Regions from separate parts of the Neobacillus sp. SAB-20_R2A genome, predicted to be linked through region 1. Evidence: predicted binding sites of a transcription regulator. Region 1 holds the regulator's gene; each other region holds the start of a gene.
What was found. The regulator CtsR, encoded in region 1, represses protease genes until heat stress. The targets are predictions, from matches to a motif close to ATGGTCAATAAAGGTCAAACA.
Positions count from the first base shown of each region.

Region 1 (10,873 bases):
GACACCTTGTGGTGTCCGCGGTAGGAGAGCGTTCTAAGGGCGTTGAAGCTAGACCGTAAGGACTGGTGGAGCGCTTAGAAGTGAGAATGCCGGTATGAGTAGCGAAAGATGAGTGAGAATCTCATCCACCGTATGCCTAAGGTTTCCTGAGGAAGGCTCGTCCGCTCAGGGTTAGTCGGGACCTAAGCCGAGGCCGAAAGGCGTAGGCGATGGACAACAGGTTGATATTCCTGTACCACCTCTTTATCGTTTGAGTGATGGGGGGACGCAGGAGGATAGGGTAAGCGCACTGCTGGATATGTGCGTGCAAGCAGTTAGGCTGGTGAATAGGAAAATCCGTTCACCTTAAGGCTGAGCTGTGATGCCGAGGGAATTATAGTACCGAAGTTCCTGATTCCACACTGCCAAGAAAAGCCTCTAGCGAGATAAAAGGTGCCCGTACCGCAAACCGACACAGGTAGGCGAGGAGAGAATCCTAAGGTGAGCGAGAGAACTCTCGTTAAGGAACTCGGCAAAATGACCCCGTAACTTCGGGAGAAGGGGTGCTTTTTGGGGTGAATAGCCCCGAAGAGCCGCAGTGAATAGGCCCAGGCGACTGTTTAGCAAAAACACAGGTCTCTGCAAAGCCGCAAGGCGAAGTATAGGGGCTGACGCCTGCCCGGTGCTGGAAGGTTAAGAGGAGGGGTTAGCGCAAGCGAAGCTCTGAATCGAAGCCCCAGTAAACGGCGGCCGTAACTATAACGGTCCTAAGGTAGCGAAATTCCTTGTCGGGTAAGTTCCGACCCGCACGAAAGGCGTAACGATCTGGGCACTGTCTCAACGAGAGACTCGGTGAAATTATAGTACCTGTGAAGATGCAGGTTACCCGCGACAGGACGGAAAGACCCCATGGAGCTTTACTGTAGCCTGATATTGAATTTTGGTACAGCTTGTACAGGATAGGTAGGAGCCTGAGAAACCGGAGCGCCAGCTTCGGTGGAGGCGTCGGTGGGATACTACCCTGGCTGTATTGAAATTCTAACCCGCACCCCTCATCGGGGTGGGAGACAGTGTCAGGTGGGCAGTTTGACTGGGGCGGTCGCCTCCTAAAGTGTAACGGAGGCGCCCAAAGGTTCCCTCAGAATGGTTGGAAATCATTCGCAGAGTGTAAAGGCACAAGGGAGCTTGACTGCGAGACCTACAAGTCGAGCAGGGACGAAAGTCGGGCTTAGTGATCCGGTGGTTCCGCATGGAAGGGCCATCGCTCAACGGATAAAAGCTACCCTGGGGATAACAGGCTTATCTCCCCCAAGAGTCCACATCGACGGGGAGGTTTGGCACCTCGATGTCGGCTCATCGCATCCTGGGGCTGTAGTCGGTCCCAAGGGTTGGGCTGTTCGCCCATTAAAGCGGTACGCGAGCTGGGTTCAGAACGTCGTGAGACAGTTCGGTCCCTATCCGTCGTGGGCGCAGGAAATTTGAGAGGAGCTGTCCTTAGTACGAGAGGACCGGGATGGACGCACCGCTGGTGTACCAGTTGTCTTGCCAAAGGCATCGCTGGGTAGCTATGTGCGGACGGGATAAGTGCTGAAAGCATCTAAGCATGAAGCCCCCCTCGAGATGAGATTTCCCATAGCGTCAAGCTAGTAAGATCCCTGAAAGATGATCAGGTTGATAGGTCAGAGGTGGAAGCGCGGTGACGTGTGGAGCTGACTGATACTAATCGATCGAGGACTTAACCAAAATCGAAAAGCGGAAGCGGCCGGTTAGCAACGTATGGCCTGGAGGGCTTTGACTGAGATAAAGGAAACACGATGAGCGCTAGCGAATCGATGTTGACTTATCGTAGGGAAAAGACCGAAGGACACTAGTTGCTGGACGCTGGAGCTAGACAATTATCAAAGTAATAAGGTGAACTCGTTTTTACTAAACTTCTTCTGCGTTATCTAGTTTTGAGGGAATGAAACCTCTAATTCAATAGGTCCGGTAGCAATGGCGAGAAGGTCACACCCGTTCCCATCCCGAACACGGAAGTTAAGCTTCTCAGCGCCGATGGTAGTTGGGACGCAAGTCCCTGTGAGAGTAGGACGCTGCCGGGCAAATAAAAAGACAACCTGAAAATGGTTGTCTTTTTTGTGTTGTAAAGTGCGAATGATGCACAAGAACCGTCCCTATGCATCACAATCCTTCAAATTTAGTAGTTTTTTCCCATCAATCATAGGTTTCGCAACCGCGAGATTTGGAGAAAATCATATAATAGTGAATCGTTGCATCTGGAAATAAAATTGAGTATAATTAATGTCAAATATAGTCAAAGTCAGATGGTGCAAGGGGGTGGGAAGATGAGAAACATCTCCGATATTATCGAGAAATATCTGAAGCAGGTTTTGGATATGAGTGAAGAAGATATTGTGGAAATCAAACGCAGCGAGGTTGCTGATAAATTTCAATGTGTTCCTTCACAAATTAACTATGTCATTAACACCCGATTCACGATTGAACGGGGGTATGTCGTGGAAAGCAAACGGGGCGGGGGCGGATATATCCGGATTATTAAGGTGCAGTCTCATGATTCGGCCCAATTGATTGACCATTTGCTGTCACTTATCCATAGCCGTTGCAGTCAGGCAAGTGCGGAGGATGTGATTGGCCGGCTTATTCAGGAAGAGATTATTACAAAAAGAGAGGCTAAAATCATGTTAAGCGTAATTGACCGATCTGTTTTGTATATTGAACTTCCATACCGGGATGAATTAAGAGCAAGAATGTTAAAGGCAATGTTAACATCTTTGAAATATAAATAATATAGCCAGAGGGTGAAAGTATGATTTGCCAAGAATGTAATCAAAGGCCTGCGGCACTCCATTTTACAAAAATTATTAATGGTGAAAAGACGGAAGTGCACCTTTGTGAAAAGTGTGCTCAGGAAAAGGGCGATATGTTTATTTTTAATGGTGAATCAGGGTTTTCTTTTAATAATTTATTAGCAGGTTTATTAAATTTCGACCCGGCATTTCAACAGCCAACCGAGAGCCCGTTTCAACAGGCAGAAATCCTGCAATGCCACCATTGTTCCATGACATTTCCACAGTTTTTGAAAGTAGGACGCTTCGGCTGTTCCCACTGCTATGAGACCTTTAAAGAACAATTAAAACCTGTTCTAAGGCGGCTTCATGGCGGAAATTGGACCCATAACGGGAAAATTCCAAAAAGAGTTGGCGGGGCCATTTATCTCCGCAAGCAAATTGATGAACTGAAAAACTTGTTAAGAGAATCTATTATCCATGAAGAATTTGAAAAGGCCGCAACCATCCGCGATGAAATCCGTCAGCTGGAGAAAAAATTAGCGGCTGGTCATGAGGGAGGGGAATAACGGTGTCGCTCGAACGTTTTTTAAATCAAGCGGTCAGCTCCTGGATGAGTGAGGAAGGGCCTGAATCCGATATTGTCCTCAGCTCGAGAATTCGCTTGGCGCGAAACTTGGAAGCATATAAATTCCCAACTCTTTTTTCACATGAGGAAGCTAAACAGGTTATTAATGAGCTGGAGGGCATTTTGGAAACTTCCAGCCTCCGAAACTTTGGGCATTTGGAATTGCTGAAAATAGATGAGATGCAGCCGCTGCAAAAGAGGGTCTTGGTTGAAAAACATCTAATCAGCCCGCAATTGGCAGAGGATTCACCATATGGTGCCGTTTTATTATCCGAAAATGAAGAAGTTAGTATAATGATTAATGAAGAGGATCATATACGGATTCAATGCCTATTTCCTGGGCTGCAGCTAAAAGAAGCATTAGATGCTGCCAATGAAATTGACGATTGGCTTGAAGGTCATCTCCAGTATGCTTTTGATGAAAAATACGGCTATTTAACAAGCTGTCCAACAAATGTCGGCACTGGCCTTCGGGCATCGGTGATGATGCATTTGCCGGGTTTAATTTTAACACAGCAGATTAACCGGATTATTCCAGCCATCAATCAATTAGGGTTTGTGGTTCGGGGAATTTACGGTGAAGGAAGTGAAGCACTCGGCAATATTTTTCAAATTTCCAATCAAATTACCCTTGGAAAATCTGAAGAAGACATGTGCCGCGATTTAATGGGGGTTGTCAGCCAGTTAATTTCACAAGAAAGGTCGGCACGTGAAGCATTACGCAAAACTTCGAACATACAATTAGAAGACAGGGTGTTCAGGTCCCTAGGGGTCCTAACCAACAGCCGGATTATTGAAACGAAGGAAGCTGCAAAGTGTTTATCGGATGTTCGTCTTGGAATAGATATGGGATATATAAATTATGTATCAAAGAACATCTTAAATGAATTGATGATTTTAACGCAGCCTGGTTTTCTTCAGCAATATGCTGGAGGACCATTAAGACCGCATGAAAGAGACATAAGGCGGGCGGCATTAATTCGGGAACGTTTTATAATGGAATCTAAAAATATTGGTGAGGAGTGATAGTATGATGTTCGGCCGTTTTACTGAAAGAGCACAAAAGGTTCTAGCTTTAGCACAGGAAGAAGCAATTCGTCTTGGGCATAACAACATAGGAACTGAGCATATTTTATTGGGATTAATCCGCGAGGGTGAAGGGATTGCAGCTAAAGCTCTTTATGGACTTGGATTAGGCTCAGATAAGATTCAAAAAGAAGTGGAAAATTTAATTGGCAAAGGGCAGGAAGCCTCACAGATTATTCACTACACTCCGAGAGCCAAAAAGGTAATTGAACTTTCAATGGATGAAGCACGCAAACTAGGACATTCCTATGTCGGGACAGAGCATATTCTGCTTGGACTGATCCGTGAGGGAGAAGGGGTGGCAGCCCGAGTCCTTAATAACCTTGGGGTAAGCTTGAATAAAGCGCGCCAGCAGGTATTGCAATTATTAGGCAGCAATGAGAGCGGCGGGCAGCATGGCGGAGCATCTGCCAGTGCCAATACGCCTACACTTGACAGCCTGGCAAGAGATTTAACAGCCATCGCCAGGGAAGGCAGCCTTGACCCAGTGATTGGCCGCAGCAAGGAAATTCAGCGTGTAATCGAGGTGCTGAGCCGCCGGACTAAAAACAACCCGGTATTGATTGGCGAGCCTGGGGTTGGTAAAACAGCTATTGCGGAAGGCCTTGCCCAGCAGATTGTCAATAATGAGGTGCCAGAGATCCTTCGCGATAAGCGTGTCATGACACTTGATATGGGAACAGTAGTTGCGGGAACCAAGTATCGCGGCGAGTTTGAAGACCGTCTGAAAAAAGTAATGGATGAAATCCGCCAAGCCGGAAATATCATCCTGTTCATTGATGAATTGCACACATTAATCGGTGCTGGCGGGGCGGAAGGTGCCATTGATGCTTCCAATATTTTAAAACCATCGCTTGCCCGTGGCGAGCTGCAATGTATCGGGGCGACAACCCTTGATGAATACCGCAAATATATCGAAAAGGATGCTGCCTTAGAGCGCCGCTTCCAGCCGATTAGGGTGGATGAGCCGACTGCGGAAGAATCCGTTCAAATTTTAGAAGGGCTGCGTGACCGCTATGAAGCCCACCATCGTGTCTCCATTACCGATGAGGCGATTGAAGCAGCGGTAAAGCTTTCCGACCGTTATATCTCAGACCGTTTCCTGCCTGATAAAGCGATTGATTTAATCGACGAAGCAGGGTCTAAGGTTCGTCTTCGTTCCTATACCACTCCGCCAAACTTAAAAGAGCTGGAAGTGAAGCTCGAGGAAGTGCGGAAGGAAAAGGATGCAGCCGTGCAAAGCCAGGAATTCGAAAAGGCGGCATCATTAAGGGATTCAGAGCAGCGCCTGCGTGAGCAGCTTGAAGAAACGAAGAAAAGCTGGAAGGAAAAGCAGGGCAAAGAAAATAATCAAGTAACAGTTGAGGATATTGCCAGCGTTGTATCGAGCTGGACGGGAATTCCGGTTTCTAAACTTGCAGAAACAGAAACAGCGAGACTGCTTAACTTAGAAGAAATCTTGCATTCTCGCGTGATTGGTCAAGAAGAGGCAGTTTTGGCTGTATCCAAAGCGGTCCGCCGTGCGAGAGCAGGATTAAAAGATCCAAAGCGGCCGATTGGCTCCTTTATCTTCCTTGGACCAACCGGGGTCGGGAAAACAGAATTAGCCCGTGCCCTTGCTGAGGCAATGTTTGGCGATGAGGATGCGATGATCCGGATCGATATGTCGGAATATATGGAGAAGCATTCGACATCCCGCCTTGTCGGTTCCCCTCCAGGCTATGTAGGATATGAGGAGGGCGGACAATTAACCGAGAAAGTCCGCAGAAAGCCATATTCAGTTGTCCTTTTGGATGAAATTGAAAAGGCGCACCCAGATGTGTTTAATATCCTGCTCCAGGTATTGGAAGATGGCCGCTTAACCGACTCGAAGGGAAGAACAGTCGATTTCCGCAATACAGTTCTGATTATGACATCTAACGTCGGTGCGGAAGCCCTGAAGCGGAATAAGTATGTCGGCTTTAATATCCAGGATTCTGCCCAGGACTACAAAGACATGAAGGGCAAAGTTATGGAAGAGCTGAAGAAAGCATTCCGTCCTGAATTCCTGAACCGGATTGATGAAATAATCGTCTTCCATGCACTTGAGAAAAAGCATTTGGAGGAAATTGTTACATTACTATCTGATCAGTTAATTAAGCGATTAAAGGAACAAAAAATAGAAATCGAACTAACTCCGGCGGCAAAAGGGAAAATTTCCGAAGAAGGCTATGACCCTGAATATGGGGCAAGACCGCTTAAACGGGCCATTCAAAAACATATTGAAGACCGCCTGTCGGAAGAGCTGCTAAAAGGGAATTTATTGACCGGCCAGCTTGCTGTTATTGACGTCGAGAATGGTGAATTTGTCGTCAGATCAGCTGAGCAAACGAGTTTGGCAAAATAATTATGTAAGATGAAACCAACTAAGGGAGGTACACGTAAATAATGTTAAATCGTGTACCTCTTTTTCCATGTAAGGGAACGTCTTTTTCGCACAGAGAGGAAGAGCAAGAATGGTAAAGCGAAAAACAAAATTCATGTGTCAGGACTGCGGATATGAGTCACCAAAATGGATGGGAAAATGCCCAGGATGCGGCGGCTGGAATCGAATGGTCGAAGAAGTAGAGGTTACCGGGGCGCAAAGACGGGGAGCATTTGCCCATTCTCAGGGCGGTTCAGGCATTCTTTCTAAACCGGTTCCGATTACTTCGATTGAAACGGTCAGCGAGCCGAGAATCCATACTGACTTAAAGGAATTGAACCGCGTTCTTGGCGGCGGAGTTGTTAAGGGGTCATTAGTATTAATTGGCGGCGACCCGGGCATCGGAAAATCAACGCTTCTTCTGCAAGTATCTTCACAGCTAGCAAATAAGGATCATCAAGTATTGTACATATCCGGTGAGGAATCCTTACGGCAAACCAAGCTTCGGGCGGAACGGCTGAACATCGCCTCGCCAAATTTAATGGTATATGCGGAGACAAACCTTGAGGAAATTAACAGGACCATTGAAAGCACAAATCCAAGCTTTGTCATTATCGATTCCATCCAAACGGTTTACCACCCGGAGGTTACCTCAGCACCCGGTAGTGTTTCTCAGGTTCGCGAATGTACGGCTGAATTAATGAGAATTGGCAAAACGAAAGGCATTGCCATCTTTATTGTCGGGCATGTTACAAAAGAAGGGTCGATTGCCGGTCCTAGGCTGCTCGAGCATATGGTGGATACGGTCCTTTATTTTGAGGGTGAAAGACACCATACCTATCGAATTTTACGTGCTGTAAAAAACCGCTTTGGATCCACAAATGAAATGGGAATTTTTGAAATGAAGGAATTTGGCCTTGAAGAGGTCGAAAATCCATCGGAAATTTTTTTGGAGGAGCGCTCTAGAGGTGCGGCAGGATCGACTGTTGTCGCTTCGATGGAAGGGACCCGGCCTGTTCTTGTGGAAATCCAAGCACTTATTTCGCCCACCAGCTTTGGGAATCCGAGAAGGATGGCAACAGGGATTGACCACAACCGAGTACCGCTCTTAATGGCTGTTCTAGAGAAGCGGGTCGGAATGCTCCTCGCCAATCAAGATGCCTATTTAAAGGTTGCCGGCGGAGTGAAATTGGATGAACCGGCCATTGATTTGGCGATTGCCGTAAGCATTGCTTCAAGTTTTAGGGACAAACCAACAAGGCCGACAGATTGTATTATTGGGGAGGTCGGCTTAACGGGAGAAGTGAGACGGGTTTCAAGAATCGAGCAGCGTGTTCAGGAGGCTGCCAAAATGGGATTTGAGCGGGTTATCCTGCCAGCTAATAATCTTAGTGGCTGGAATGGGCCAATAGGTGTCGAACTCATCGGTGTTTCGTCGGTCAGCGAGGCGCTGAAGGCGGCTTTGGGAGGGTAGCGGATGGACAATAAGAGATCAGGGGAACTATCCATTCATGATGTAGTACAGTTAATTGCACCGGGTACCCCGATTCGAGAAGGACTTGATAATGTTTTACGGGCCAATACCGGAGGGTTGATTGTGATTGGCTATAACGAAAAAGTAAAAGCGATAGTCGACGGGGGATTTGAAATTAATTGTTCCTTTTCACCAAGCTTTTTATATGAATTGGCGAAAATGGACGGGGCAATCATCTTAAATGAAACCGGAAATAAAATTTTGATTGCTAACGCCCAGCTTGCCCCAGATACTGATATCGCCTCTACGGAAACGGGGATGCGGCACAGAACAGCCGAACGGGTCGCCAAGCAGACAAAAGCGCTTGTGATTGCAATTTCCCAAAGAAGAAATGTTATTACTTTGTATCAGGGGAATTTTCGTTATGCCCTCAAGGACATAGCTGTCATTTTAACAAAGGCGAATCAGGCCATTCAAACACTGGAAAAATATAAATCCGTCCTAGAGCAAAGCATTACCAATTTAAGTATTTTAGAATTTGAGGATTCTGTTACGTATAATGATTTTCTGCTTGTCCTCCACCGCTTTGAAATGGTCTTAAAGATTAAAAATGAACTGCTGGGGTTCCTGTATGAACTGGGGACTGAAGGCAGGTTGATTCGGCTGCAGATGAATGAAATATTGACAGAACTGGAAGAAGAAATGATGCTGATTATGAAGGACTATGCGTTTGATAGAGAGGTAAAACCAAACGAAGTCCTGCAGCGGATGCAGACTATGACGGCGAGCGGGACCATAGACGACATGGTTTTGTTAAGGCTATTGGGGTACCTCGGCTATGTTCACCTCGATGAATACCGAAATCCGTGCGGATACCGGATTCTTAATAAAATCCCCAGGCTTCCTGGTGTCATCATCGAAAATCTTATCAATAACTTTGGAAATCTGACAAATATTCTGACTGCAACAGTTGAAGACCTTGATGACGTGGAGGGAATAGGGGAAATACGTGCGAATAAAATCAAAGAGGGCTTCAAATTAATTAAAGAGCGATTATATACGGATCGTCATCTATAAAACTATTGAAAAAATCTAAAAGGCTATGTTAAAATAAATGTTTTTCATTTATTTGACACTCCCATTTTTCGATGCTACCCTAGATTTTAACGTAACAAATTTGTTTCAAAATCAACACAATTTGGAAAAATAATCTTACTTGCAACGTTTCAATTTTCCTATTGTGTTTATAATGAAAAAGAGGAGGTGAAGGAATGTTAAAACGAATTGTGCAGGCGTGCTTTCTCATTACTGGGGGAACGCTTGGAATTTTGTTTTTGCCACAATTACTTGTTCTACTTCATCTAAATGATAGCCAACTTATCAATAATTCCTATGTCACTGCTATTTTAGGTGCTATTATTTTTTATCTTATAACCTTTTGGGCAGTAGATTACGTTATTAATTTTATTAAATGGGCTGAAGATTCATTAGTAAAGATTCCTGTTACAGATGTTTTATTTGGAAGTATTGGCCTAATATTTGGCTTGTTGGTTGCCTTCTTGATCGGCTTTGCCCTAAATGCCGTACAAGTACCAATCTTAAATGAAGTGGCCCCGATTCTATTGACCTTGTTATTTGGATATTTAGGATTCCAGGTGGGATTTAAAAAACGCGATGAACTTCTCGGTTTGTTTGGCCGAGGTAACGGCAAGAAAAAGAACGCTGAAGAGGAAACAGATAAGGCGGAATTTAAATCTTTAAAAATATTGGATACAAGCGTCATTATTGATGGACGCATAGCTGATATTTGCCAAACTGGATTCTTGGATGGGACGATTGTCATTCCCCAATTTGTGCTTGAGGAATTGCAGCATATTGCGGACTCTTCTGACGTGTTGAAACGCAATCGCGGCAGACGAGGATTGGATATCTTAAATAGAATCCAAAAGGAGCTGGCTGTAAAAGTAGAGATTTACGAGGGAGATTTTGAAGAAATTCAGGAAGTCGACTCGAAGCTTGTTAAGCTGGCGAAAATAACGAACGGAATTCTTGTGACGAATGATTTTAACTTAAATAAGGTTTGTGAATTCCAAAATGTCTCCGTTTTGAATATCAATGATCTGGCAAATGCTGTGAAGCCAGTCGTTCTTCCAGGTGAAGAATTAACTGTTCAAGTAATCAAGGATGGTAAGGAATATCATCAAGGTGTTGCCTATTTGGATGACGGGACGATGATTGTTGTGGAAGAAGGAAGAGAATATATCGGCAAACGAATTGATGTTCTCGTAACGAGCGTCCTGCAGACATCTGCCGGCAGAATGATTTTTGCCAAACCGAAACTTTTAGAAAAAGCTTTGTAAAAAGGATTGTGTTATTTATGACTTACCGGGTCATTATCCCTGCCGCCGGTTCCGGAAAGCGAATGGGGGCGGGGAAAAACAAGCTTTTGCTTGAACTTGAAGGTGTGCCAATCCTCATTCATACACTTAAAGTTTTTG
Region 1 covers NZ_CP145895.1:94,902-105,774, forward strand. Annotated here, with positions in the region: rRNA gene V5M37_RS00505 (23S ribosomal RNA) at 1-1,722, shown strand, start outside; rRNA gene rrf (5S ribosomal RNA) at 1,962-2,078, shown strand; gene V5M37_RS00515 (CtsR family transcriptional regulator) at 2,322-2,783, shown strand; gene V5M37_RS00520 (UvrB/UvrC motif-containing protein) at 2,804-3,352, shown strand; gene V5M37_RS00525 (protein arginine kinase) at 3,355-4,437, shown strand; gene clpC (ATP-dependent protease ATP-binding subunit ClpC) at 4,442-6,883, shown strand; gene radA (DNA repair protein RadA) at 6,993-8,375, shown strand; gene disA (DNA integrity scanning diadenylate cyclase DisA) at 8,379-9,452, shown strand; gene V5M37_RS00545 (PIN/TRAM domain-containing protein) at 9,647-10,735, shown strand; gene ispD (2-C-methyl-D-erythritol 4-phosphate cytidylyltransferase) at 10,753-10,873, shown strand, end outside.

Region 2 (10,873 bases), 1.0 Mb from region 1:
CGTTCAACGCCACTACACCTGGAAGTGCTTTTCCTTCCATAAACTCCAATGAAGCGCCGCCGCCTGTGGAGATGTGGCTCATTTTATCAGCAAGGCCGAATTTTTCAACTGCCGCTGCAGAATCGCCGCCGCCAATAACCGAATACGCACCTTCAGCATCTGCCAAAGCCTGTGCAACAGCCTTCGTACCGCCAGCGAACTTATCAATTTCGAACACACCCATTGGTCCGTTCCAAATGACAAGCTTGGATTTTTGAATGACATCGCGGTAAATTTCTGCTGTTTTTGGTCCGATATCTAATGCTTCCCAATCGGCAGGAATCTCTTCGATCGCAACCACTTTTGTATTCGCATCGGCTGAGAAATCGTCAGCAACTATCGCATCAACTGGCATATAGAAGTTAACGCCCTTCGCCTTTGCTTTTTCCATAAAGGATTTAGCTAAGTCAATTTTGTCTTCTTCAAGCAGCGATTTACCGATTTCATGGCCCTGTGCCTTAACGAACGTATAAGCAAGGCCGCCGCCGATAATCAAGTTGTCAACTAATTCTAATAGATTTTCAATAACACCAATTTTGTCCTTAACCTTTGCCCCGCCAATAATCGCTGTGAATGGACGTTCCGGATTTGACAATGCCTTACCAAGAACATCAAGCTCTTTTTGCATTAAGAAGCCTGATACTGCTGGCAAATGGTGTGCGATTCCTTCTGTGGAAGCATGAGCACGGTGTGCAGCACCAAATGCATCATTTACATAAACATCGGCTAGCTCTGCAAATGACTTCGCAAGTTCTGCATCATTCTTTTCTTCACCAGGGTAGAAACGAACATTTTCAAGCAATAAAACGTCGCCTTCAGTCATGGAGTCGATTAACGCTTTAACAGAATCCCCGTAGCCTTCATCTGCTTTCTTCACTTCTTTTCCAAGAAGTTCAGACAGTCGAACCGCTACTGGAGTTAGTCGCATTTCTTCAACCACTTTGCCCTTTGGTCTGCCTAAATGGCTCGCCAGAATTACTTTTGCACCCTGCTCGATTAAATATTGAATCGTTGGCAGTGCCGCACGAATTCGCGTTTCGTCGGTAATTTTTCCATCCTGCATCGGAACGTTGAAATCCACCCGGCAAAACACGCGTTTACCCTTCACATCAACATCTTTTACTGACTTTTTGTTCATCGAAAAAGGACCTCCTTATGTATGGCTTTCGAAAAAATCCCTGTAAACACAGTAAAAAAGGAGAGGGGCTCCCATCACCCACTCCCCTTGGAATACCATTAATCATTATAAATAGTTTGCGGTAAAAATTCCATTCCTATCCAACGGGATTGGAGAAAAAGAATTAAAGTCCTTTTTTAGCGATGTAATCAACAAGGTCAACAACGCGGTTAGAGTAACCAACTTCGTTATCGTACCAAGATAATACTTTTACCATGTTTCCTTCAAGAACCATTGTTGATAAACCATCAACAGTAGAAGAAACTGTAGCACCGTTGTAATCGCTAGAAACTAATGGAAGATCGCTGTATGCAAGAATACCTTTTAATGGACCTTCAGCAGCTTCTTTAAGAGCTGAATTGACCTCGTCAACAGTTACATCTTTTTCTAATTCAGCTACTAAGTCAACGATAGAAACGTTTGGAGTTGGTACACGCATTGCCATACCATTTAATTTGCCTTTTAGTTCTGGTAAAACTAACGCAACCGCTTTTGCAGCACCAGTTGAAGTTGGAATCATGTTTTCAGCTGCTGCACGAGCACGACGGTAGTCCTTGTGTGGCAAGTCAAGGATTTGCTGGTCGTTAGTGTAAGAGTGAACAGTAGTCATCATACCGCGCTTGATGCCGAATGTGTCATTTAATACTTTTGCAAATGGAGCTAAGCAGTTAGTAGTACAAGATGCGTTTGAAAGTACATGGTGGTTAGCTGCATCGTATTTGTCTTCGTTAACACCCATAACGATTGTGATATCTTCGTTAGTTGCTGGAGCAGAAATGATAACTTTCTTAGCGCCTGCTTCAAGGTGTTTCGCAGCATCTTCGCGCTTTGTGAAACGGCCAGTAGATTCTACTACTACGTCTACACCAAGGTCGCCCCAGCCTAATTGTGCAGGGTCGCGCTCAGCTAAAACCTTCACTTTGTGGCCGCCAACTACTAGGTATTCACCATCAACAGTTACATCTTCTGCAAGTGTTCCGTGAACAGTGTCATATTTTAAAAGGTGAGCAAGCATATTTGCATCTGTTAAGTCATTGATTGCTACGATTTCCACTTCGCTATTGTTTAATGCCGCACGGAATACGTTACGACCGATACGTCCAAAACCATTAATACCAACTTTTACTGTCATGTTAAATTTCCTCCTTTAGATGGGCAGGGTTTTATTTTTAAAAAGGAATAATCCTTTTCATTACCTATTACTGGTTTAATAATTTGTTTGCGGCTCCTTCATCCGTAATTAATATCGTGGATGGCGGTGCCTGCTTCATATAGGCCCTGATTGCTTTCGCCTTTGACGTTCCGCCAGCGACTGCAATCACGTTTTGAATCTTTTCTAAATCCTCTAGCTGAAGCCCAATGGTGACCACTTTGTGGACAATCTCGCCAGCCTCGCTAAAATAATAGCCGAAAGCCTCGCCGGCAGCTTTACCATTTCCCAGCTTTTCCAATATATCAGGGTTCGTCTTGCGCCGTTCGGCCATTGTCATAGCATCCCCAATTCCATGAAGAACCATGTTGGCGGAGCGAATTAATTCCAAAACTTCGTGGATGCCGGGTTCCTTAATCAGAGAGTCATAAATTTCCGTGCTGACCTGATCGGGAACATAAAAGACGCGGTGTCTAGAATGGGTGTTTTGCGCCATATTGGAGCAAATTGTGTTGGCTTGATTTTGAACATCCTCGCCAACCCCGCCTCGTGCTGGCACAAACAACAATTCCTTGCCAGAGGCTATAGGTGAGAGCCATTCCGCTACAGCAGCCATCGTTGAACCGCCTGTAACAGCGATGATATTTTCCCCTTGAAAAAGCTTTTTCATGCAGGCCGCAGACGCCTTACCAAGCTCGCTTTTGACCATCGGGGATTCGTCGCTGTCTCCTGGAACAATGATGACTTTTTTAATACCAAGCTGATGCTTTAGCTCCAGCTCCATGACGTCGATACCCTTCAACTCACGCATAAACCCGTTTAAATCCTCAAGCAAATTTTTTCCCTCAAGTGTTAAACTCATTCCTACAGTGTTTGTATAAATAAGATTTTGCTCTTTGAGGAATTCTACTTCACTACGAAGGATTCTTTCGGTCAGTCCAAGGCTTGTGGCTAAACTCCTCCTGCCTACAGGCTGCATCATTCCTATGTACCTTAGGATGGAATGACGTTTTTGCAGGACTGGAAGGAAATCGGGCAATAATCTTTTTGTCATATCGATGAATGACTGCATGTTTTCATACTCCTTTATTATATGCAGTTGGTCAAAAAATGTCCACCATAGACATATTATGTCCCACAACCACCAAAAAAAAATCACCCTTACTATGTTTTTTATTGTAGCAGGAGTGAAAATTTAATTCAACTAATAAAACTTAGGATTTTTCTTGCAAACGATTACTAATTTCATATTTGTCAATGAATCCGTACGCAGCTTCTTCCCCATCAACGTGGACAACCGGGATCATCAGCCCATAGCGTTCATGGAGCTCATCATCCTGCTCGATATCGATTTCTTCCAGAGAAAAATTATATTCCTCCTTCAGTTCGAGCAAGGTAGCTTTGGCTTTATCACATAGAGGGCAGCCGTTTCTTGTGTATAGGGTAATGGTTGATTGCGGCATTATTTGTATCCTTTCTAACTTTTATCATGGGGGCAGCTATATCTCAATTGCCCACGCTAATTAAACCTCTTCCTCTTCGAAGAAGAAGGGATCCCAAGTTGGTCCCGGTACTTGGCAATCGTTCTTCTGGAGACGACGATTCCCTCCAAGACCTTTAATTGTTCCGCAATATCCTGATCTGAAAGAGGCTTTTCTTTGTTTTCTTTTTCAATCAGTTTGCTAATAGCATTCTTTACCTGTGTCGACGAGGTGGACTCTTCCTCCGATACGGTTTGGATCGTACTCGAGAAAAACGACTTCAACGGAAATGTCCCAATCGGAGTTTGCACATATTTTTCCCGAACCGCCCGGCTGACAGTCGATTCATGAACATCCAACTCGGAGGCAATTTCCTTCATCGTCATCGGCGCCAAATATTGCGGACCCTTTTGGAAAAAAGCAGGCTGCTTTTCGACAATCTTGGTAACCACCCTTGTCAGCGTTTCCTTTCGCTGCTCAATGCTTTTTAAAATCCATTGATAATCCTGTACCTTCTCATGAAGAAATTTGCTGACCTGCTGATCCTGGTCCTTAAATTTATGAAAATATTTATCATTAAAACTAATTTTCGGAATGGGGTCATCAAACATTCGGACGATTAGCCCTTCTTGTGTTTGTTCAATAATCACATCTGGAATGATGTAAGAAGCCGTCTCTATTCCCAGAAGCGCCCCCGGTTTCGGGTTCAAAAATTGGATCTCGTCAAAAACACCTTGGATCTCTTTTAAACTGACCTGAAGCTCCTTCGCAATTTGCTTCCATTTCTTTTCGGCAAACGGGATAAAATAGTCAGAGATTATCTTTTTGGCAAGCTCGTTATCAGGCATTAGATAGTCAACCTGGATATGCAAGCATTCCTGCAGGTTTCTCGCCCCAATTCCCGCTGGTTCAAGCGTCTGAAGAACGGCCAGGCCGTCTTCAGCCAGTTCAAGCGGTATTCTTAATGTTGCGGCTACCTCGTGTAAATCGCCAGTAAAGTAACCGTTTTCATCTAAATTCTGAATAAGATAGCGTATTGCTTTTAACTCCTCCGCCGGTAACTTTGATATATTTAACTGTGAAATTAATTGTTCCTCAAGCGAGTATGGCTTTGCACCAATCTGCTCAATCCAGTCTTTTTCCGTCTTTTGATGTTTGCGCCGGTTCCGGTCAAGCAGCGGATTCATCGGTCGCTCATTGACATTTTCAATTTGTACTAGGGGATTTTCAAGTGCCTTATTTTCTAAAAATGCTGTCAATTCTTGCGCTGAATACTGCAATAAGGCAATCGCCTGGGACAGTTCCTGCGTCATGGTTAATTTTAGAGTTTGTTGCTGCCATAAACCTGCCTTAAAATTCATTCGTTTCCCCCCTCCTGTTTTATTTTACATGAAAGCGGTCAATTCGTGAATGGGAATTAGTTGGTTAGAAGGATTTGCGGGGAAAAGAGAAAGTTTTAAAAAAAATAAAAGCCCCCTGTCGTAAAAGAACAGGAAGCTTCTATGACGCCCTCGGCAGGAATCGAACCCACATTTTAAGAACCGGAATCTTACGTGCTATCCGTTGCACCACGAGGGCAAATTTATTAGCGACTTACATATTATATTTCATTATTTCTATTTTGGCAAGAGCTAATAGAATATTTAACGGTTAAATCCTTTCTCCAAAGCTAAAAAATAGTTTTAAAACCGCTCGCGATTGGTTATGCTGAATGAGGGAAAGTTGTCGAACATTTTTCGAGATGAATTGTTTGACCTTTATTGACCATCAGTGTATGATAACAATACATAAGCTTTTTACATTTTTTATTCAAAGGAGGAAGAAAAATGAATTTGATTCCTACAGTCATTGAACAAACGAATCGCGGCGAACGGGCATACGATATCTATTCCCGTTTATTAAAAGACCGAATTATCATGCTTGGCAGCGGTATTGATGATAATGTTGCCAACAGCATTGTAGCGCAGTTGTTGTTCCTTGAAGCGGAAAATCCTGAAAAGGACATTACTCTTTATATTAATAGCCCGGGCGGAAGCATCACCGCTGGAATGGCCATTTATGATACGATGCAGTATATCAAGCCAAATGTATCCACTGTTTGTATCGGTATGGCAGCTTCAATGGGTGCATTCTTACTTGCCGCTGGGGAAAAGGGCAAGCGTTTTGCATTACCAAACGCTGAAGTAATGATTCACCAGCCGCTGGGCGGAGCTCAAGGTCAGGCTACTGAAATTGAAATCGCCGCTAAGCGCATTTTATTCCTTCGCGAAAAACTAAACGGCATTTTAGCTGAGCGTACTGGCCAGCCAATCGAAGTACTTCGCCAAGATACAGACCGCGATAACTTCATGACTGCTGAAAGAGCGAAAGAATATGGTTTAATTGACAACATCATTACACGCAATATCCTAGATAAGAAAGAAAAATAATACTTAAAACGGGCAATCGGCGAGCAAGCCGATTGCTTTTTACATGCAAAAAAGCTGGTCTCGAATGTGAGCCAGCTTTTTTTCTTAATGATCCTTCTGAATAAACTCAGATAATGCCTTAATGGCGGTTTCTTCATCAGAGCCGTCTGCAATAATGTTAATGACAACGCCAGAACCGACAGCCAGGCTCATTAAGCCCATAATACTTTTAGCATTTACTTTCTTGCCGTCTTTCTCTAGAAAAATATCTGCGGAAAAGCGGTTCGCCTCCTGTACAAATAGGGCGGCAGGACGCGCCTGTAAACCAGTTCTTAATTTAACTTCTACTTCTTTTACCAACATTTCAAATTCCTCCTCATTATCCCACTATAATATTAAATGAATGCTCATTCACTAACAAACTATTTTAAAATTATATCTACTTCACCGATGGCATTTCTCCAGCCCGCAGCCTTTCGGCAATTTCATCAATTTTACGCAGGCGATGATTGATGCCGGATTTGCTAATAGACCCGCCGGAAACCATTTCACCTAGTTCCTTTAAGGTAACGTCTGTATAATTTAACCGAAGCTCGGCAATTTCCCTTAATTTATCAGGTAAAATCTGCAGGCCTACCGTTTGATCAATGAACCTTATGTTTTCGACCTGCCTGATTGAGGCTCCGATGGTTTTATTAAGATTGGCGGTTTCGCAGTTTACCAGGCGGTTAACTGAATTACGCATGTCCCTGACAATTCGGACATCCTCAAAGCGGAGCAGGGCATTATGCGCGCCAATAATATTTAAAAACTCGGTTATCTTTTCAGCCTCTTTTAAGTACGTAATATAGCCTTTTTTGCGCTCAAGCGTTTTGCTATTCAAGTCAAATGTATTCATCAATTCACATAAGGAATCATTATGCTCTTTATATAGTGAAGCAATTTCCAAGTGATAGGAGGATGTTTCCGGATTATTCACGGAACCTCCGGCCAAAAACGCACCGCGCAGATAAGAACGCTTACAACACTTCTTTGTTATCAGTTCGGGGGAGATATTATGGATGAAGGTAAAACCCTCACCAAGGATTTTTGTATCCTCGAGAATTTCCCTCGCCTGCTCTGCCAAGCGCACGATGTAAACATTATTCTTTTTCAAGCGCATTTTTTTGCGGACGAGCAGCTCAACCTGAACCTGGTAATTCTTTTTAATCAAGGTATAAATTCTTCTGGCAATCGCAGCATTTTCGGTTTGAATATCGACAATGATTTTTCGATTTGAAAAGGAAAGGGAACCGTTCATGCGGATTAGGGCTGAAAGCTCAGAACGGCTGCAGCAGGATTTCACTTCCAAGTTCGTTAATTCCTTTTTCGTTTCCGAAGCGAAAGACATTCCCTCACCTCCTTATGACCAACACTAACATAAATATTCCTTTTTGAAAGTAATTTCTTTCAAAAAAGAACATGTTAAATAAGCTTTTTAAATAATATTAACTTATTTACGCTTCATAACGTCTTTTGGTTTCATTTATTAACAAATTATATAAAATTTTGGCGACCTTCTTTGGGTCATGCCTGAGTGCACCGTTTTCTAGATTGGCAATGTCGGCATAAACCGTCTCAAGCCCAAGCTCGGTTAACCGATCCACATCGTAGAGGACAGGATGGGCCAATTCCTCATTGTAGCGAAGCTGAACATCCTGCGGAATCTCTTCATTATTCACGAGTATCGTATCAATAAACGCGCTGCTCAAATGATCATAAATAGCTCGCACATGATCGCTGGCAGTATAGCCATGCGTTTCGCCGGCCTGTGTCATCAAATTGCAAATGTAAACCTTTTTGGCATGCGACCGGCAAACCTCATCGCCTAGCCTTGGCACCAGCAGATTAGGCAATAGACTCGTATATAAACTGCCCGGTCCAAGAATAATCAGGTCGGCTTGGCGGATAGCCTGAATCGTTTCCGGAAGTGGCCGGATTTGCTTTGGGGTCAAAAAAACCCGGTTAATTTTTTTACCGGAGTAGGGAATTTTCGATTCTCCTGATACAATCGTCCCATCCTCCATTTCTGCATGCAACACAACACTTTGGTTGGCAGCAGGCAGCACTTTTCCCCTTACATTCAGAACCTTGCTCATCTCCTGAATCGCATGAACAAAATTACCGGTTATCGAGGTCATCGCGGCGATAATCAGGTTGCCAAGCGAATGGCCGGATAGTTCGTTTGACGTCTTAAACCGGTGCTGGAACATTTCCTCAACGAGAGGCTCCACATCGGAAAGTGCCACCAAAACATTACGGACATCACCCGGCGGAGGAACATGCAGGTCCTCTCGGATTCGGCCTGAACTGCCGCCATCGTCAGCTACGGTGACAATAGCGGTAATATCAACAGGATACTGCTTTAAGCCTCTAAGCAAAACAGGTAACCCTGTGCCTCCGCCGATGACGACTATTCTAGGCTGCCCAAATTCTCTCATGTTGTCTTTTCCTTTCTCCTCTCGATGTCACGGTGAGAAACAATCGTCTTATAATCCTTTTGGAAAAATCGGCCGATGTATTCAGCGAGCGCCACAGAACGATGCTGGCCGCCCGTACAGCCAATCGCAATCACCAATTGGGCCTTGCCTTCCCTTTTGTAATGAGGAAGCATGAAACTCAGAAGGTCTGTTACTTTTTCCAAAAATTTCTGTGTTTCGTTCCATTTTAAGACATAGCTGGAGACATCTTCGTCGAGTCCTGTTTTCGGGCGCATATGTTCAATATAATGCGGATTGGGCAAAAAACGCACATCAAAAACAAGGTCGGCATCAATGGGAATGCCGTGTTTAAAACCGAACGACATAACGTTAACTGTAAAAATTAATTGTTTATTCGCCGTAAACTCCGTTAATATCTTCTCACGTAATTCCCGCGGTTTCATCTGGGAAGTGTTGTAAATTAATTGTGCCCTGCCTTTTAACTCCTCAAGAAGCTCCCGTTCAAGGGTAATACCTTCAAGAGGTGACCCTGATTTTGCGAGTGGATGCGACCGTCTTGTTTCCTTATAGCGGCGGACCAATGTGGCATCATCCGCATCAAGGAATAAAATTTGCGGTGTAACCCAGGAGGTTTCTGCAAGATTATCATCCAACGCTTTAAAAAGATGATCGAAAAACTCCCGTCCCCTCAGGTCCATGACAAGGGCAACTTTATTCATTTTATTCCCTGATTCCTTCATAAGTTCTAGGAATTTCGGCAGTAAGGTAGGAGGCAGATTATCGACACAGAAGAATCCTAAATCCTCAAAGCTTTGAATGGCGACTGTTTTCCCTGCGCCGGACATGCCAGTAATAATGACCATTTGGATATCGCTTGTCGAACCGGTACTCATTTTTGTTTCCTCCTATTTCGAATTAACCTGGATCTAATCGGTAACTAATCAGCTGAAAGTCTTTTGTATAAGTAAAAGTACCGTAAATCATACCCTTGCCGTGGATCATATAATCGATAATATGGTAGTCTCCTGCAGCCATCGGCAAGCCTTTTATTTGGTCAAAAGTATGCCATTCAAGCTTGCCTTCATCCGACTCATCAAGGTCCAAGCCATCGGAATCATGGGCCACAAAGCTGAACATCATCCACTCCGACAGAAGCTGGTCGCCCTCCATCATAATCATCGTAAAAATTCCTTTTAGCTGGGGATTTTTTAAATATACGCCCGTTTCTTCACGGTATTCCCGGATGCAGGAATCCCGGACAGACTCGCCCGGCTCCATTTTTCCGCCAGGTGCCACCCACCAGCCACGCCGCGGTTTTTGCAGCAACAATACCTTATTTTCTCTAATTAACACACAATTGGTGACCCGCTGCACAACATTTCACCCTCTTTATATAAACACATATTGCAAAATATCTTAAGATAACAACCTCATATATTCTTCTCATTATACTATTTTTATAACCCGCTCACAATCAATTGAAAATTGATATTTCTGCAAATTACATCTTACAAATATTACAATTAGAGCCAGATTGGCGAGTTCCCGTATTTATTATGTAGCTTTCTTGCTGAACACAAAAAAAGAGCACAGGCTGCTGGACCTGTGCAGAAAAGGTATATATTTTTAAAGGGGGTCAATTTCCATAATCATACTATACTTTTATTTCACTACTGTTACAGTTGAATTAAAACAGGATTAACTTTTTGTAAAAAATGTTGGGAAACTTTTTAATTATTTTTTCAGTTTCATTTCCTCTTTCAATTCTTCCACATAGTGTTGGGCTGTTTGGGCAGCAATACTGCCGTCGCCAGTCGCCGTTACGATCTGGCGAAGTGTTTTTTCACGGATATCTCCTGCTGCGAAAATGCCTGGCACCTTTGTTTCCATTTTTTCGTTTGTTTCAATGTAGCCATTTTCGTTTGTGATGCCTAAGCTCTCGAATGGTTTAGATAGCGGCACCATTCCGATATAAATGAACACGCCATCAGCAGGCAGGGTTTGTTCTGTATCATCCACTGTTGATACCAATGTCACACTGCCAACCTTACCGTCCTTATCATTAATCGATTTAATGGTATGATTCCAAATAAAATCAACCTTTTCATTAGCAAAGGCACGGTCTTGAAGAATTTTCT
Region 2 covers NZ_CP145895.1:5,021,523-5,032,395, forward strand. Annotated here, with positions in the region: gene V5M37_RS24800 (phosphoglycerate kinase) at 1-1,177, opposite strand, end outside; gene gap (type I glyceraldehyde-3-phosphate dehydrogenase) at 1,341-2,348, opposite strand; gene V5M37_RS24810 (sugar-binding transcriptional regulator) at 2,416-3,438, opposite strand; gene V5M37_RS24815 (glutaredoxin family protein) at 3,581-3,829, opposite strand; gene rpoN (RNA polymerase factor sigma-54) at 3,886-5,208, opposite strand; tRNA gene V5M37_RS24825 (tRNA-Arg) at 5,354-5,425, opposite strand; gene clpP (ATP-dependent Clp endopeptidase proteolytic subunit ClpP) at 5,674-6,276, shown strand; gene V5M37_RS24835 (HPr family phosphocarrier protein) at 6,361-6,618, opposite strand; gene whiA (DNA-binding protein WhiA) at 6,695-7,645, opposite strand; gene V5M37_RS24845 (gluconeogenesis factor YvcK family protein) at 7,752-8,735, opposite strand; gene rapZ (RNase adapter RapZ) at 8,732-9,628, opposite strand; gene V5M37_RS24855 (8-oxo-dGTP diphosphatase) at 9,651-10,109, opposite strand; gene trxB (thioredoxin-disulfide reductase) at 10,470-10,873, opposite strand, start outside.
Region 2: clpP (ATP-dependent Clp endopeptidase proteolytic subunit ClpP) is a predicted target of CtsR. The motif match lies at 5,595-5,615, and genes of this name have one in related genera.

Region 3 (10,873 bases), 1.5 Mb from region 1:
AAACTACCCTTACTGAATCCTATGCTCTTCAATAAGGAATTATTTCACTTGAGGAGGAATGGTCACAAGACCGATTCGTGGCTGCTTAGAAATTTAACACATATTTTACCTAGCTGTTGCTTTTTTTCCAGAAGAATAAACGTTGGATTTATATTTGAGGGTCCGAGGATCTGTTGATATTGTTTCGATTGGTTATAGGATCTGCCGCCTGCCAAAATGTGGATGATTTGAATAGGGCAGTCGTAATTAAGATTTACCGTATCGTCCATTTTAGAAATGGCGCTTTCAAGGTCCTGCTGATTTGTTTGATAGGCTGCAACTAATTCCCTGATTAACTTTTTATAAAAAAATTTATGTTCCTTTTCTTGCTGGAGATGATGTTTTAACGAAAGCACAGGATTTAGGAGGATAACCGATCTGATGTTGTCTTTCATTTTCTCCATTAATTTTAGAGCAACTAGCGCGCCCATGCCCTCTGCCAAAATATGAATTTTTTGATTAAGAATTTCACTTCGAATGACATGCTGATACAAGCTTTGTGCAAGCTCAACCGCATGATCACTGCCCCAGTTCCGCCCATAAAGATTTGAGGAAAAAATGGTGTACCCTTTTTCTTTTAAATCGTTGATTATGATTTGTTTTCCTTCATTTTGAGTCCAAAAGCTTTTACTCTCGTCCACAAAATGCCGTTCATCTCCGATTACTAAGACCCCAAACCCGGTTGGCTTTTCAGGATAATAAATAATATTCCATTGGGAATCCATTTGAAAACACCGACATTCCATAGATAAAACTCCTTTTTCCATATTTCCTCATGATAATGTATGTCATTTCACAAAAGATGAATGGGGCATTGCCTATAATTTATTTGTAAAAGAAACCCTTTCATTAATTTCATATCATGTGGTAATATAAGATAGGATTTAAAATAGGCAGGTGAAAAAATATGCGTTTCTTTTGGACTTTTTTCTGGGCTTTTCTTTTAACAGAAATGCTTACATATGTAGTCAGCTCGATGTCCGGTGCGGCATTTGATTTCAAGCTTGGTGCCATTTTATCTGTAGGAATTACCATTTTAATTTTCGTTATTTCGACAGTTATTCCAAATGAGCCTGTTGAAAAACACTAAGGCTTTTTAAAAAAGGTCCTCCCCCAATTGGAGGACCTTTTTTAATTCGATGGCTTTTATGAAAATATTTTTAAAGCCACTGCCCCGTCTTCAACTGTAATCTCGACGTTTGTCCCATCATGAATTTTTCCTGCAATAATATCACGGGCAAGCTTTGTTTCAAGATTTCGCTGAATATAACGTTTCAGCGGTCTTGCCCCGTATACAGGATCAAAGCCATGTGCGGCAATGAATTCCTTCGCTTGTTCATCAATCGTAATATCGATTTGTTTCTCTTTTAACCTTGCCTTAAGCTCTTTTAAAAGCTTGACGACAATATTCTTAATATCGGCCATAGACAACGGCTTAAAGAGAATCGTTTCGTCTATACGATTTAAAAATTCCGGCCGGAAGTGTGCTCTCAGAAGATTCAACACTTTTTCTCTCGTTCCTTCTGAGATTTCTTGTTCATTTTCATTTCGTTCGAGTAAAAAGTGTGACCCAATATTGGATGTCATAATAATGACTGTATTTTTAAAGTCAACAACCCGGCCCTGGGAATCTGTAATTCGTCCATCATCAAGTGCCTGCAGGAGGATATTGAATACTTCAGGATGCGCCTTTTCAATTTCATCCATCAATATAACCGAATACGGTTTTCGACGGACTGCTTCCGTTAATTGGCCGCCTTCCTCGTAACCTACGTAGCCGGGAGGTGCACCAATAAGACGTGAAACAGCATGCTTCTCCATATACTCCGACATATCAATTCTGATCATATGTTCTTCACTGTCAAATAAGCTTTCTGCCAGCGCCTTCGCAAGTTCTGTTTTACCAACTCCAGTCGGGCCTAAAAACAAAAATGAACCAATTGGTCTGTTCGGGTCTTTAATCCCCGCGCGTGCCCTTAAAACAGCGTCAGCAGTTAAACCTACTGCTTCATCCTGTCCGATGACCCTTTCGTGCAGGATTGATTCAAGTCTTAAAAGCTTTTCCCGCTCACCTTCGACAAGCTTGGAAAGCGGAATCCCTGTCCATCTTGAAACAATATTGGAAATCTCTTCTGCAGTTACTTCTTCACGTAGAAGCCGGTCGTCACTTTCAGCTTTTTCTTCAAGTGCCAATAGCTCTTTCTCCGCAGCTGGGATGAGACCGTGACGTAGCTCTGCTGCCTTGTTTAAATCATATTTATCTTCTGCCTGCTCCAGTTCGCGGCGAAGTTTTTCAATTTGCTCCCGTTTTTCCTGTAATTTATTAATGGTTTGTTTTTCCTCAAGCCACTTCGCCTTCATAGCATTTGTCTGTTCCTTCAAATCTGCCAACTCTTTTTGCAAGGCGCGGAGTCTTTGTTTACTAACCTCATCCTGCTCTTTTGTTAACGCCGCTTCTTCTATTTCCAATTGCATTACCCGACGGGTTACTTCATCCAGCTCAGTTGGCATGGAGTCAATTTCGGTCCGAATCATTGCACACGCTTCATCGACAAGGTCGATTGCTTTATCAGGCAAAAAGCGGTCCGTAATATAGCGGTCAGAAAGGACAGTAGCAGCGACCAAGGCCTGGTCGTGAATTTTGACCCCATGATGGACTTCGAACCGTTCCTTTAATCCTCGCAAGATGGAGATTGTGTCTTCGACATCCGGTTCTTGAACAAGGACCTGCTGAAATCTCCGTTCAAGTGCAGGGTCTTTTTCGATATATTTACGGTGCTCATCAAGTGTGGTTGCCCCGATACAATGCAGCTCACCCCGGGCCAGCATTGGTTTTAACATATTTCCGGCATCCATCGCTCCATCAGTTCTTCCCGCACCTACAATCGTGTGGATTTCATCGATAAATAGCAATATTTGCCCTTCACTTTTTTTAATTTCATTCAAAACTGCCTTTAATCTTTCTTCGAATTCACCTCTAAATTTCGCACCAGCAATCAGTGAACTCATATCCAAGGCAAAAATAGTCTTATCCTTCAAGCCTTCTGGAACATCTTTTCTAACAATCCTTTGGGCCAATCCTTCAACAATGGCGGTTTTCCCTACACCAGGCTCACCAATTAGAACGGGATTATTTTTGGTTTTCCTTGAAAGAATGCGGATAACATTTCTTATTTCTGTATCTCTGCCAATGACAGGGTCCATTTTCCCAGCTCTTACTTCTGCTACAAGATCCCGCCCGTATTTTTTTAAAGCATCATATCCCGCTTCAGGATGTTGTGTTGTCACCCTTTGATTCCCCCTTATTTCTTTTATAACCTTTAAAAGATCTTCCGAGGTGCGGCCAAATGAATGAATAATTGTTTTCAATTCCGTATCGTTCGCGTTTGCTGCAGCAAGCAGAATATGCTCAATGGATAGATATTCATCAGCGAATTTTGCCGCGTATTCTTCAGCACTTACCAATAATTTTTGCAGTTTGGCTGTGATATAAAGCTTTCCCTGTTCAATTCCACTGCCGGTTACCTGCGGTTTCTTGGCAAGAGCCTTAAGCAAACTGTCTTCAGCTTTTTTAGCGGAAATCCCGGTCCTTTCCAAAACGGATGCAGCAAGACTGTCATCTTGGTTTAAAAGCGCTAATAACAAATGGGGCTCGTCTATTTCTTGGTGACTATATTTAATGGCGATACTTTGAGCATCCATTAAACCATTCTGCATCCGCTCCGTCATTCGGTTTAAATCCATGAGTTTTCACACCCTTTGACCTTTTTTGACCTATTACTTATATTATAATTCATCCTTCATTTAAAAGTAAAATTTGAAAGAGCCATCCGGTTCCGGACAGCTCTTTCAACAAATTTATATTAATCATGGCTTTCTCTGGTAAGTCCATACACGGTCATCATTTGAGTTCTCCGGAAATCTGTCGCCGGCTTTCAACTTTATTTTTTTTGGATTGACTACGTTATCGCCTGTATCCCCAACTTCAATATAAACACCATTATTCGGTGCTTTTTTTCCTGGCCCGAATTGACGGCTTTGTCCCATGTTTTTCCCTCCTTATCTATTTCGATTTTATTATTCCCTTTAAGCATTTGTTCATTAAAGGAAGTTCCTTCAATTTTACAAGGTTCGACAATATTTCCTAAGAAATATTGCTTTGTACCCAAATTTTGACGATTATATGAACTTATCCATCCATTTATTGCGATTGATTCATTATTAACAATATAATTACAGTAATATCTAGTAAATTTTCACTAAGCGATTCATCGCTTTTAAGTTCCCATAAAAGGGGGTATCGGCATGCAGTCCATTAAAGAAATGCCTGTCACATTGTCTCGTCTTTTCGAAACAGTACAACATACAAAGAAAATGGAGAAAGGCTCCTTTCTGTTTCAAGAGGGAATGCCAGCAAATGAGCTATATATTGTTAAAAGCGGGATTCTTCATGTTAGTAAGATTATTCCTGATGGTAGAGAGCTTACCTTAAGGATGTGTTCAAGCGGAGATTTTGTGGGGGAATTACATTTATTCTCCCCTCAGCCAAAATATCTGTTAAGCGGACGAATTATTGAAAGCGGTGAAGCGGCGGTAATAAAGAGAGAGTTTCTGGAGGAAAAATTATCGCAAAATCTTCCTCTTTCATTTGAATTCATCCAATGGATGAGCCTTCAATACCGTAAAACCCAAACAAAATTTCGCGACTTGGTTTTACATGGAAAAAAAGGCGCCTTATATTCAACCTTAATTCGAATCAGCAACAGTTTTGGTGTCAAAACGAACAAGGGCAGCCTGATTGAATTGCCTTTAACCAATCAGGAACTGGCTAATTTCTGTGGAACCTCCAGGGAGGTTGTCAATCGACTATTGGCTGACTTAAGGAAGACAGGGATTATTTCCATAAATAAAGGAACGATCACCATTCATGACATTGATTATTTAAAAAATGAAATTGATTGCGAAGATTGCCCTGAGGATATTTGCAGGGTAGATTGAAATCAAATTAGCGGCTGACTCAGTTTTTCGAGTCAGCCGTTTCCTTATCATGCATCTGTTTTAATAATCGAACAATCTGTTGCTCAGCTTTTGCATCGCCAATATGAAAGCATGGAACTTCCAAAACCTCACTTATTGCCCCCTCCAGCCCTTCCTCCCAATAAACAACCGCTGCAATATTTTTTAGCTTTCTTATTAGCGAAAGGTCACGCTTATCCCGCAGGAGGACCATCTTTGGAAAACTTTCTTGTTTATGGCCTTCAACCAAGATAATATCCAAATTAAATAAACCAAGCAGGTTTATTTGTTTATCCAATTTGAACTCTAACTGTTCGGTTTGCAGGAGCAGCCTTCCCTCTCCTTCGACAATCGAAGCAATCGCACCCGCTGCAAGATGTCTGGTTGAGTCCTTTTGAGGCAAAACATCTGGTTTACCGCCATGACCATGGTGTTTAATAACAGCCGTCATTAATCCCTCTGCCTTCAATCCATGAAGAAGCTTTTCAATAAATGTTGTTTTCCCGCTATCCTGGTAACCGGTAACTTGAAATATGACCGGTCTTACCAAGGCCATTCACTGCCAAACTGATCTTCAAGCAAAAGAACATCTACCTCAGTTCCGGCAGCGAACCCACGTGTGCCACCCGGGAGGATGGTTAATGAGTTTGCACCGGCAAGACTCATGATAATGTTGGATTTATCCAGACCGCTTGGCGTCACCTTTAACCGGCCGTTCTCGATAAAAACAGAGCTGCGCACAAATCTTGTAAATGGATTAGCTTTTAGAAAATCCACCTCAAGGATTGCTTGCTCCTTCCTTAAATGAGGTTTTTCAGAAAAAAGCATTCTGCGTAAAATTGGCCTTGCAAACAATTCAAATCCAACATAGCAAGCAGACGGATTACCGGATAAACCAAAAAGGAGCTTTCCGTTATGGCTGGCCACTGTTGTAACACTTCCAGGCCGCATTGCCACTTTATTAAATAAAACCTCGGCACCAAGCTTTTCGTAAATCTCTGGCAGATAATCAAAATCACCAACTGAAACCCCGCCAGTCGTAATCAACAAATCAACCTTGTTTACGGCATTTTTCACAGCCTCGAAGCAGGTATCAAATTCATCTGGAAGCTTTCCAAAATAGTGAACGATACCACCAACCCTCTCAATCTGGGCGGCAATCATATGAGAATTGCTATTGCGGATTTTGCCAGGAACTAAAGGGTCGCCAACATCCAATAATTCCGTACCAGTTGCAAACAGGCCAACAATCGGTTTTTTGGCTGCGGGAACATCCTTATAGCCAAAAGTGGCAAGCATTGCTTGAATTCCAGGGTTAATTAGTGTACCTTTTTTAACTAATACCTCGCCCTCTTTCGCATCCTCCCCACGAAAGGAAACGTTATCCCCCTTTTTAAAACTGCGCTTAATGACCATAAACGGCTTCCCATCTTTTTCGTAGGTTTTCGCTACTTCGAACATAACAACAGCATCAGTTCCTTCAGGCATAATCGCACCAGTCATAATTCTGACTGCCTGATTTTCTGTTACGGTCATGTTGGAAACCATCCCCGCCCCAATATGGTCAATTACCTCAAATTCCACCGGATTAGCTTGGGATGCATCTTGTGTATCTATTGCTCTAACAGCAAAACCATCATAGGGTGCCCTGTCAAAGTGAGGGACATCGCAGGTGGCAACTAAATCCTTAGATAAAAATCGGCCAAAGCTTTCTTCAATGTTGATATATTCCGTCTCACCGGACAATTGGTATTGCATTATTTTTTGAACTGCTTCTCCGATTGGAATGGGTTGTCGTCTTTCAAACAAAATTCATCGGCTCCTATCATTTTTGAACGTTATGTATTTTAACTGTATCCATTATAAGCTTACAAAAAACTAATAGACATATCAAAAGTCACAAATTCGAAACTTTCTCACGGAAGAATATAAAAATTCACGCTTGCAGTGTGATTTTAGTCACCTAGTTAAATTTGATTTTCCATTATGCTTAGTTTAGAAACCAAACCTTTTATCAAGGAGGAAGATTCATGTTGACATTCCCATTTTCCGCAAATTCTTTAGTTAAAGATATTGTAAACGAATTACCAAAAACGAGTGATGTATTTAAATCTTATCGAATCGATTTCTGCTGCGGCGGTAATATCCCGCTTTCCGAAGCTGCAATTCAAGGCAATCTAAATATCAATTCTATTTTAGAGGATTTAAAAGCGGTTTATGAAAAAAATGAGTCCAAAGAGACCGATTTAGAAGTTTGGACTAACTCTGATTCCAACACCATCATTGACCATGTGATCGCTAACTATCACCGGGCAACGGAAGAAGAATTTAAAATGCTTAGTCCTTATGTGACAAAGGTGTCCCGCGTCCATGGGGATAATCATCCGGAATTACTAAAGGTTTATGAGCTTTATCATGAATTTAAAAAGGAAATGTTAGAACATATGGCAAAGGAAGAAGAAATTGTCTTCCCAATCATTAGAAAACTAGCAGACGGGACAATTGAAAACCGCGACGAAGCGATTAACATGATTGTGGAACTCGAAAAAGAACATGACCATGCCGGCGCCATATTGAAAGAGCTTCGGATGATTACCGGCGACTTTACACCGCCGCTTGATGCCTGTGGTACGTACCGGCTAGTCTATAGCCGTTTAGAAGAACTCGAAGGACTAACCTTTATGCATGTTCATTTGGAAAATAACATTCTGTTCCCTAGATATATCTAAGAAGAACAAAACAGCCTGTGATTGCAGGCTGTTTTCTTTCGTTTGCGGTTTGTTTACCCGCCGATATAGGACATTTCGATTTTTTTACGATTTTTGTTTGTTTCGGCCGTTCTTTCATCCGAATATCTATCATTTCGACCGTTCCAAATCTCCGCAATTCTTCCAAAAAGTTGTTCATCAGATGCGCCGTTTCTCATGAAATTACGAAGATCATGGCCGTTACCGTTAAATAAACAAGTAAAAATCTGGCCATTCGCAGAAAGACGTGCACGGGTACAGCTGGAACAGAACGATTCCGAGACGGAGGTAATAAAACCAACATTGACATCGGTACCTTTATAGCGATAATGCTTAGCAACTTCACCAAAGTAAGCAGGGTCAACTGGTTCCAATTCAAATTCCGCCTTTAGCATTTCGTAAATTTCCTTTTTCGTCACAACATCATCCATTTTCCAGCCATTGGTGGAGCCAACATCCATATATTCAATATACCGGAGCTCCAGCCCTTTTTCTTTACAGAATTTAGCCATTGGAATAATGTCTTGGTCGTTTAAACCCTTTTTGACAACCATATTTAATTTAACGCCTAATCCTGCATCTTTAGCGGCTTGAATTCCTTCTAGAACAGGACCGGTCCCAATTCCCCTGCCATTAATTTTGCCAAATAATTCATCTTCAAGACTATCCAGGCTGATATTCACTCGCTTCAAGCCTGCTTCCTTCAATTTCGCAGCCAATTTAGGAAGAAGAACGCCATTTGTTGTTAAGCCAATATCACTAAGGCCTTCAATGGCGGCTAGCTTTTCAATGAGAATCGGTAAATCCCTTCTTAACAGCGGCTCACCGCCTGTCAAGCGGATCTTTTTCACGCCTAACTGCACGAAGATTTTTCCTAACCGTTCAATTTCCTCATAGGTCAGGAGGGCACTCCTTGGCAGAAATTCAAAATCCGGCCCAAATTGATCGGCTGGCATACAGTATTGACAACGAAAATTACATCTATCAATAACGGAAATTCTTAAATCCCTTAATGGTCTATTAAATTTATCTGTAATGATTGTTTTTTCCATTTAATCAACTCCAATAAATAAAGAAGCTCATTTTATACCATTGTAACAGATGAATTTAAAAAATACTGTTACTTTCTTCACTATCCATATTTCCCTGAAAAAAATTGTCCAGTTTTCACTATATTGTCATTGTTTACTACTTCTACGTGGCTAATCTTGATATAAAATGTTACTAACGAATCCAAGTTATTTATATAGAAATATAGTATAGGGGTGGAGAAAAATGATTACGACAATGAAACCAACTCATTCAATTGAAATAAAAGAACTGCTTAAATTTGCTGATCGGAAGTTTAAAAGCGAACGGGGAAGATTTCTATTTCAGGAAGGGATGCTCGCTGATGAATTATATGTCATCATTTCCGGTAAAATTCAAATCAGCAAAATTACAGCAGACGGGCGGGAGCTGTCATTAAGAATTTGCGGAGAAAACGATATTTGCGGAGAATTAACCCTTTTCACTGATAGTCCAAAATATTTATTAAGTGCCAAGGTTCTTGAAGAAGGTGAAATCGCGGCAATAAAAAAAGAAGTACTTGAAAGTGAAATTTTCCAAAACAGTAAGCTAGCCTTTGAATTTATGAAGTGGATGAGCGATCACTTCCGCAAAACGCAGACAAAATTCCGCGATCTTGTCCTAAACGGAAAGCGCGGCGCCTTATTTTCAACCTTAATCCGGATGACCAATAGCTATGGGGTACCAAAAAGTGATGGAATATTAATCGACCTGCCGTTGACCAATCAAGAGCTGGCAAATTTCTGCGGCACTTCACGGGAAAGTACAAACCGTATCTTAAGTGAACTGAAGCGTGATAACATCATTTCCATTAAACGAGGTAAAATTACCGTCCTGGATTTGCAATACTTAAAAGATGAAATTGGCTGTGAAAATTGTTCCACTGTTTATTGCAGCATTGAATAGTTATTGAGAGAGGCAATCGAAAATCGATTGCCTCTATAAATTTATTGTGTCTGTTTTTCTCTTAAAGCCTTAGGAATATAAACACAGAATGGTTCACTTTCTAAATAATCCCCAGTCATGGCGTATGCCCTTGATCTTGAGCCGCCGCAAACATGTCGGAATTCGCAGACACCGCATTTCCCTTTAAATCCATCTGGGTTTCTAAGTGCCTTAAAGATTGGCGACTCGCGGTAAATTTCCGCCAGAGGGGTTTCCCTAATATTTCCGGCCTTAACCGGAAGCAGGCCGCTCGGATAGACATCCCCAATATGGGATATAAACACAAAACCATTGCCGTCGTTTACACCCTTTGGTGCACGGCCCAGACCATCAATTGAGCCCGTTAAGCCTTTTTCTGTCAACGCAGATAAATAGCTGATTTCCTCTGTCTTTTCTTTGGCTTCACGCATTTTTTGCTGGATTACCACACGGCGGTAATGCATCGCCTCCGTGGTTTTAATATCAAAAGGAACCCGCTTGCTTAGATCATAGAGCCATCTTAGCACCTTTTCATGCTCCACAGGCGATATCATATCAGATGCCTGTCCCCTTCCGGTCGGAACAAGGAAAAAGACACTCCACAGAACACATTTTAATTCTTCAACCAATTTCGCCATTTCATCAAGATGTTCATAATTATATCTGGATACTACGGTATTAATCTGAATCGGCATTTCTAGTTCATGTAAATATTTAATTCGTTCCATTGTTAAGTCAAAAGAGCCCGCTGTCCCGCGAAAATGGTCATGAATCTCAGCAGTAGGACCATCAAGGCTGAACGCCCAACGAGAAAGTCCGACTTCTTTAGCCTTACGCATCGCATCAATTGTTACGTTAGGAGTAGCGCTTGGTGTCATCGAAACACGTACCCCTTTTGAGACTGCGTATTTGGTAATTTCAAAAATATCCTCTCTCATAAGCGGATCTCCGCCGGTAAATACAAGAAGCGGATTATTCATTTCATATATCTGATCAATCAAATGCTTGCCTTCTTCAAGCGTAAGTTCTCGAGGGTCCCTCGTATACTGGGCATCTGCGCGGCAGTGCAAACATTTTAA
Region 3 covers NZ_CP145895.1:1,571,906-1,582,778, reverse strand. Annotated here, with positions in the region: gene V5M37_RS07865 (alpha/beta fold hydrolase) at 63-785, opposite strand; gene V5M37_RS07860 (YjzD family protein) at 947-1,129, shown strand; gene clpB (ATP-dependent chaperone ClpB) at 1,186-3,783, opposite strand; gene V5M37_RS07850 (YjzC family protein) at 3,907-4,086, opposite strand; gene V5M37_RS07845 (Crp/Fnr family transcriptional regulator) at 4,345-5,037, shown strand; gene mobB (molybdopterin-guanine dinucleotide biosynthesis protein B) at 5,057-5,611, opposite strand; gene glp (gephyrin-like molybdotransferase Glp) at 5,599-6,864, opposite strand; gene ric (iron-sulfur cluster repair di-iron protein) at 7,089-7,784, shown strand; gene moaA (GTP 3',8-cyclase MoaA) at 7,838-8,854, opposite strand; gene V5M37_RS07820 (Crp/Fnr family transcriptional regulator) at 9,078-9,776, shown strand; gene V5M37_RS07815 (TIGR04053 family radical SAM/SPASM domain-containing protein) at 9,818-10,873, opposite strand, start outside.
Region 3: clpB (ATP-dependent chaperone ClpB) is a predicted target of CtsR. The motif match lies at 3,796-3,816, and genes of this name have one in related genera.